DNA from 3 places in the Cumulibacter manganitolerans genome. Region 1 is predicted to be linked to each of the others. Evidence: riboswitches for the same ligand, from Rfam matches in the RefSeq annotation. Region 1 holds a riboswitch; each other region holds the start of a gene.

Region 1 (2,252 bases):
GGTCGTAGTACGGCGAGCCCTCGAGCGAGGACCAGATGACCTTCTCGACCTGCGGGTGCCCCTGCAGGAACTCCGCGACCTTGCGGGTGTTCTCCAGGTGCCGGTCCATCCGCAGGCTGAGGGTCTCGATGCCCTGCGAGACGAGGAACGCGTTGAACGGCGAGATCGCCGGCCCCAGGTCGCGCAGCAGCTGCACGCGGGCCTTGAGGATGAACGACAGGTTCGCCCCGAACGCCGAGCCGACGCCGAGGTCCTTGGCGTAGGTCAGCCCGTTGTACGACGGGTCGGGCTGGTTGTAGTTCGGGAAGCGCTCCGGGTGCTGCGCGAAGTCGAAGCTGCCGCCGTCTACGATCACGCCGGCGATCGACGTCCCATGGCCACCGAGGTACTTCGTCGCGGAGTGGATGACGACGTCGGCGCCGTGCGAGAGCGGGTTGAGTACGTACGGCGTGGCGATCGTGTTGTCGACGATGAGCGGGACGCCGGCGTCGTGCGCGACGGCGGCGATCGCCTCGATGTCGAGGATCTGGCCGGACGGGTTGGCGATGGTCTCGCCGAAGAACAGCTTGGTGTTGTCGCGGACGGCGTCCTTCCAGGACTGCGGATCGGTCGGGTCGGTGACGAAGGTCGTCTCGATGCCGAGCTTGCGCAGCGTGTGCTTGAGCAGGTTGTAGGTGCCGCCGTACAGCGACGGCGAGGCGACGACGTGGTCGCCGGCCTCGGCGACGTTGATGATCGCCAGCGTCTCCGCCGACTGCCCGGAGGCGAGCAGCAGCGCGCCCACGCCGCCCTCCAGGGCGGCGATCCGTCCCTCGACCGCCTCCTGGGTGGGGTTGGTGATGCGGGTGTAGATGGGGCCGAGGTCGCTGAGGGCGAAGCGGGCCGCGGCCTGCTCGGCGTCCTTGAACACGAACGACGTCGTCTGGTAGATCGGCAGCGCGCGCGAGCCGGTCACCTCGTCGGCGGTCTGGCCGGCGTGGATCTGCTTGGTCTCGAACGACCAGTTCTCAGGGGCGGTGCTCATGACAGTTCTCTCCCGTGGAGGTCAGGGGTCCTTCGATGCCGAAAGAACCCGCGCTTGCAGGCGATCGGACCTGATCGCCTGCCCGGTCCTCACCCGGAGCACCCCACCGCAGGTGGAGGGTTGCCGTCCAGCCAGCCGGGGCTTGTCGCTGGATCTCGTGACCTGGTTCAAATTTATACGACACCGGATCGGGGCCCGGCAGCCGGGGCGTCGTTCGCCGGAAGGTCCCGATGACGTTGTGGTTTTGTTACCCGTTGTCAATCGCACCGGCCAGCGCGCTCCCGGTAACGTGAGCGCCGGTCGTCGTTCAGCACCTGCAGTGTGTGTGCGGGGAGCAAGACCCGGGCCCGGCAACCGTGGGGCCTGAACCCAGCATCACATCAGGAGTGCACGTGGCACAGGGAACCGTGAAGTGGTTCAACGCCGAAAAGGGCTTCGGCTTCATCGCTGTCGACGGCGGCCAGGACGTCTTCGTCCACCACTCGGCGATCGTCATGGACGGCTACCGCGCCCTCGACGAGGGCCAGCGCGTCGAGTTCGAGGTCACCCAGAGCGACAAGGGCCCGCAGGCCGACCAGGTCCGCATCGTCGGCTGACCCGCATCACCCTCTGATCTGCCCGAAGGGCCCGCACCGAGTCTCGGTGCGGGCCCTTCGGCGGTCCGGGTCAGAGCAGCGGGATCAGGGCGGTGCGGTCCTCGACGGGCAGCCACCACTGGCCGTCGACGAACGCCTCGGCGACGGCATGGAAGTCCATCGGGTCCAGCCCCGGCGCGTAGACCGCGGCCAGCCGTGCGGGGACCGACATCCCCCGCAGCAGGGCGATGACGAGGTGCGCGAAGTCGCGGCACACCCCCTGGCGCTGCCGAACTCGGACTGCGCGACGTGGAACAGCACGTCCACTCGCTGTACCGGCTGGGCCGGAGGTACACCTGCTCCGTGCGTTTCATGCGATCCTTCCGGGCCGCCTCAGACGGCGAGCCGCGTCCCATTCTCCGACAGCTCGGCGAACCCGCCGGCGGCGCGCTCGAAGGCCGCCGCCGCGCGCAGCACGAGGGCGTCGTCGTTGCGCCGGCCGACGATCTGCAGACCGACCGGCAGCCCGTCGCTGAGTCCGCAGGGGATCGAGGCCGCGGGCTGCTGGGTCATGTTGAACGCCGCGACGTAAGGGCTCCAGGACATCCAGTCCTCGGCGGCGTACGCCGGCGGCGCGAGGACCCCGGCCTCGA
Region 2 (2,252 bases), on a different contig from region 1:
GCCGTACTGCTGGCTCTGGTCGGCGTTCGCGAGCCAGAACTCCAGCACGACGGGGACCTGCATGGACTGCTCGATGAGCTGCTGCAGGTTGGCCTCGGTCACCTCGACGACGTACTGGCCGCCCTGGCCGCCGGCGGGAGCGGCGTCGGGCGCGCCGGACGACGGCGGCTGGGCGCCCGAGGCGGGCGGCTGCTCCGTGGCATCGGCCTGCAGCGCCGACTGGCCGGCCTGCGAGCGCGCCGCGTCGGCACGCGCCTTGAGGCCGCTGAGGTCGACGGCTCCGGACAGGGCCGCGGACAGCGCGGCCTGCTGGGCCTGGGGACGGGGGCGGGGCCTGGTCACTTGGGGGTCCTTTCGTGGTCGGACTGCTGGGTCAGGGGGTGAGACCCGAGGCGAGCAGGGCGTCGAGGACGGCGCGGTCGCCGTCGATCTGCCAGCGGTCGGAGGGCGTGCGCCGCCACAGGCCGGTGACGAGGTCGGACGCCGACGCGGTGGCGGTCACCGCCGCCTCCTGCGGCGCGGAGCCGCCGGTGCCGTGCCGGTAGTCGACCACACCGGTGCGCTCGCTCGGCAGCAGCAGCCACCAGTCGCCGGTATCGGCGGCGACCAGGCGGATGGGCGCACCCACCGCGGCGGGCTGGTCGGCGTGCCGCCTCGGGACCATCACGTCGAGGACCTCGCTGACGCCGTCCGCCGCGAGCTCGACGTCGTAGGCGACGGCGTTGCCGCCGGCGAGCTCGACGTCGACGCGGTGCATCTCGACCTCGTGCGGCTGCCGCCTGATCCAGAAGCCGACCGATCGGTCGCTGCCGAAGGACCAGGACGGCGCGGCAGGGTCGGCCGCGCGCAGCGCCTCGACCAGCGCCCCGGCCTGGTCGGCGTACCACTGGGTGAGCTCGCCCGACGGCTCGTCGCGCGGCGTCCGGGGCCCGTTGCCGGCGATGATGCCGCGGGTCCAGGAGTGCACGCCGCCGAGGTGCGCGAGCAGGTCGCCGACCCGCCAGCCCGGGCACGACGGGACGTCGGCGTCCGGACCGACTCGGCGCGCGCACTCGGTGAGCCGCGCCGCCGAGCGCTCGAGCGCCGCGAGGTAGGTGTCGTGGGACAGCACGGTGGTCATCACCCCAGCCTAGTTACCGCCGTGCGCGTCGTCCCAGGTCGGTCCGTCCGAACCCGCCCACGGGCGCGCACCGAAAACTTGTCGCCCGGGCGTCGTACGCTCGGCGTAGGTCCAGAGCCCTGGCGGAAAGTTCCGGCTGGCCAGGCAGCAACCCGCCCGTCGCGGGTGCTCCGGAGACAGACCGGCCGCCCGCGATCCCTCGCGAGCGGAACGACGGACGGGACACTCCGCGTCCGCGCACGAAGGAGGTCACCATGGACCAGCACGTCTACGCACCCGGCTACCGGATGCACTTCATCCACGGCCGCCAGCTCGGGGAGACCTGGTGGGGCTGGCGGGACGCGGTGGTGGACGGCTACGACCGGCGTACCGGGCGGCTGACGCTGACCTACCTCGCCGAGCAGCCGACCGTCGAGGTGTGGCACGACCGCGAGCTCGCCGTCACCGCCGGCGCCCCGGCGCGGGTCCACGAGGGCCTGCACGCCGTCGACCTCGGCGGCACCTGGATCAACGTGCGGATCGAGTCCGGGGGATTCACCGCGCTGCGGGTGCCGCAGACCGCCATCACCTCCGTCGCCGACGGCACCGGCATCGCCGTGAACCGGCCGCCGCAGGAGTAGCCGGCCCTTCCCCCACACAGCGAAAGCGGGCTTCGTGGGTGAAAGCGGGGAAGCTTCCCCGCTTTCACCTGCGAAGCCCGCTGCGCAGATTCCGGCGACCGCCGCTGGACGACGGCTAGAACCGTGCCGGCTCCCGGTACACGCCCCACTCGTCGCGCAGCGCGTCGCAGATCTCGCCGAGCGTGGCCTCGGCGCGGCACGCCTCCAGCATCGAGGGGATCATGTTCTGCGAGCCACGCGCGGCCGCGAGCATCTCGTCGAGGGCCGCGCGGACCCGTCCCTCGTCGCGCCCCTCCTTGCGCTCGGCCAGCACCCGACGCTGCTCGAGCTCGACCTCGTGGCTGATCCGCAGGATCTCGAGCTCCTCCTCGTCGGTCTGGGTGAGGGTGTTGACGCCCACGACCTTCTTGTCGCCCTTCTCCAGCGACGCCTGGTAGATGAACGCGGCGTCGGCGATCTCGGACATGAAGTAGCCCTCTTCGATGCCGCGCAGCAGACCGGAGGTGACCGGC
Region 3 (2,252 bases), on a different contig from region 1:
GGTAGATCTCCATCTGGTAGTCGCCGAATGCCATCCGTTGCTCCTTCGCTGATCACTGCCGTCGTGTCGCACAGTATCCGGTCGATCCACAGGCGGCGTGTCGTCCACAGCCGCCGCGCTGCGGGTCGCGCCCGCGACGCCGGGACGCTGTGCTGGGGGCATGAATCGGCTCGCGTTCCGGACGACGCTGCTCGCCCTGCTCGTGGCGGCCGCGCAGCTGCTGGCGGCGAACCCGTCGGCCGCCGCCGCCGGGTACCGTTGGCCGCTCGATGGGGCGCCCCCGGTGATGCGGGGGTTCGACCCGCCGCCGAAGCCTTGGCTGCCCGGTCACCGCGGCGTGGATCTCGCGGCCGCCCCCGGCGCCGCGGTCTTCGCGGCGGCCGACGGCACGGTCGCGTTCGACGGCTCGGTCGCCGGCAAGCCGGTGGTGTCGATCGACCACCCGGGCGGCGTGCGGACGACGTACGAGCCGGTCGTCGCGACCGTGCGGGCCGGGCAGGGCGTCACCCAGGGCCAGCAGATCGGCGTGCTGCAGGACGGCCATCCCGAGTGCGCGGCAGACGCGTGCCTGCATTGGGGCGCCCGGCGCGGGGAGGTGTATCTCGACCCGCTGCGCCTGCTGCGGCCGCGGCAGGTGCGGCTGCTGCCGCTGTAGCGGCCGCCCAGCAGCCTGCGAGGCCGCCGCGAGACGACGGTCGGCGGACGCCGCCGCGGCGGCGGTCGGCGCACCCCGCCGCGGGGCCGCGCCCGGCGATCACGTACCCTCTTCGGGACAACCATCACGACCGGTCGAGGGACAGGCCCGAAGACGCCGGGGCAACCACCTGAGCAGCGCGAGCTGCACGGGACGGTGCCAAGTCCTGCGGTGGCCGCGAGGCCGACCGGCAGATGGGGTTGCGTCAGCCGTCGCGCTGCCGTGATTGCACCTGGTCGATCCGCATGGCGTCGTGCCCTTCGACCACGAGGTGCCACACCATGAGCGAGTTCTCCCGAATCACCGACGCCGTTCGCGCCGGCCTCGAGAGCGATACCCAGCACGGGGCGGTCGTGCCCCCGCTGCACCTGTCCAGCAACTTCACCTTCGCCGGGTTCGGGGAGCCGCGAAAGTACGACTACACGCGCAGCGGCAACCCGACCCGCGACCAGCTCGGTTGCGCGATCAGCGATCTCGAGGGCGGCGCCGGCGGCATCGTCACCGCGACCGGGATGGGCGCCATCACCGTCGTGCTGCACGCGCTGCTGTCCCCCGGCCAGCGCCTGATCGCGCCGCACGACTGCTACGGGGGGACGTGGCGACTGCTGGACTCCCTGGCCAGGAAGGGCTCGTTCACAGTCGACCTGGTCGACTTCACCGACCCGGCCGCGCTCGACGCGGCGCTGGCGGCCGAGCCGGCCCCAGCCGTCGTGTGGATCGAGTCGCCGTCCAACCCGCTGCTGCGGATCACCGACATCGAGGACGTCGCGCGGCGCGGGCACGCCGTCGGCGCGACCGTCGTCGCGGACAACACGTTCCTGTCCCCGCTGCTGCAGCAGCCGCTCGCGCTCGGCTGTGATGTCGTGGTGCACTCGACGACGAAGTACCTCAACGGGCACAGCGACGTCGTCGGGGGTGCCGTCATCAGCGCCACCCCGGAGCTGCACGAGCAGATGGCGTTCTGGTCGAACACGATCGGCATCACCGGCAGCCCGTTCGACGCCTACCTCACGCTGCGCGGCCTGCGGACGCTCGCGCCGCGGCTGCGGGCACACCAGGAGGCCGCCGAGGCGGTGGTCGCGGCCCTGGTCGCGCACCCAGCCGTGGCACGCGTCAACTACCCGGGCCTGCCGAACCACCCGGGGCACGCCACCGCGGCCCGGCAGCAGAGCGGCTTCGGGGCGATGCTGTCCTTCGAGGTGCGTGGCGGTACGCCGGCCGTGCGCGCGCTGCTGGAGCGGCTGCGGCTGTTCAGCCTGGCCGAGTCGCTCGGCGGCGTCGAGTCGCTGGTGGCCCATCCGGCGACCATGACGCACGCGTCGATGTCGGCCGAGGCGCGCACGGTCGCAGGGATCGGCGACGGGCTGCTGCGGCTGTCGATCGGCATCGAGGACCCGCGCGACCTGGTCGCCGACCTCACCGCCGCCCTGGACGCGGCCGGCGCGGCCGGCTGAGCTCAGGCCCGCGGGTGCGCCTGGTCGAACGCCGCGCGCAGCCGCTCGACCGAGACGTGCGTGTAGATCTGCGTCGTCGCCAGCGACGCGTGACCGAGCAGCTC

What was found. Region 1 has a riboswitch for S-adenosylmethionine ahead of F8A92_RS11005 (bifunctional o-acetylhomoserine/o-acetylserine sulfhydrylase). Riboswitches for the same ligand answer to the same signal wherever they lie in the genome.
Region 2: another riboswitch for S-adenosylmethionine. It lies ahead of F8A92_RS02030 (hypothetical protein); the one in region 1 lies ahead of F8A92_RS11005 (bifunctional o-acetylhomoserine/o-acetylserine sulfhydrylase).
Region 3: another riboswitch for S-adenosylmethionine. It lies ahead of metB (cystathionine gamma-synthase); the one in region 1 lies ahead of F8A92_RS11005 (bifunctional o-acetylhomoserine/o-acetylserine sulfhydrylase).

Annotation. Positions count from the first base shown of each region.
Region 1 is NZ_WBKP01000027.1:7,549-9,800, reverse strand. It holds gene F8A92_RS11005 (bifunctional o-acetylhomoserine/o-acetylserine sulfhydrylase) at 1-1,024, opposite strand, end outside; SAM riboswitch class IV at 1,070-1,187, opposite strand; gene F8A92_RS11000 (cold-shock protein) at 1,417-1,620, shown strand; partial or broken gene F8A92_RS10995 (transglutaminase-like domain-containing protein) at 1,691-1,927, opposite strand; gene F8A92_RS10990 (amidase) at 1,993-2,252, opposite strand, start outside.
Region 2 is NZ_WBKP01000003.1:115,547-117,798, reverse strand. It holds gene F8A92_RS02040 (co-chaperone YbbN) at 1-342, opposite strand, end outside; gene F8A92_RS02035 (maleylpyruvate isomerase family mycothiol-dependent enzyme) at 374-1,120, opposite strand; SAM riboswitch class IV at 1,229-1,340, shown strand; gene F8A92_RS02030 (hypothetical protein) at 1,375-1,740, shown strand; gene F8A92_RS02025 (acyl-CoA mutase large subunit family protein) at 1,856-2,252, opposite strand, start outside.
Region 3 is NZ_WBKP01000026.1:25,443-27,694, reverse strand. It holds gene F8A92_RS10850 (alpha-hydroxy-acid oxidizing protein) at 1-34, opposite strand, end outside; gene F8A92_RS10845 (M23 family metallopeptidase) at 161-655, shown strand; SAM riboswitch class I at 774-895, shown strand; gene metB (cystathionine gamma-synthase) at 976-2,148, shown strand; gene F8A92_RS10835 (tyrosine recombinase XerC) at 2,151-2,252, opposite strand, start outside.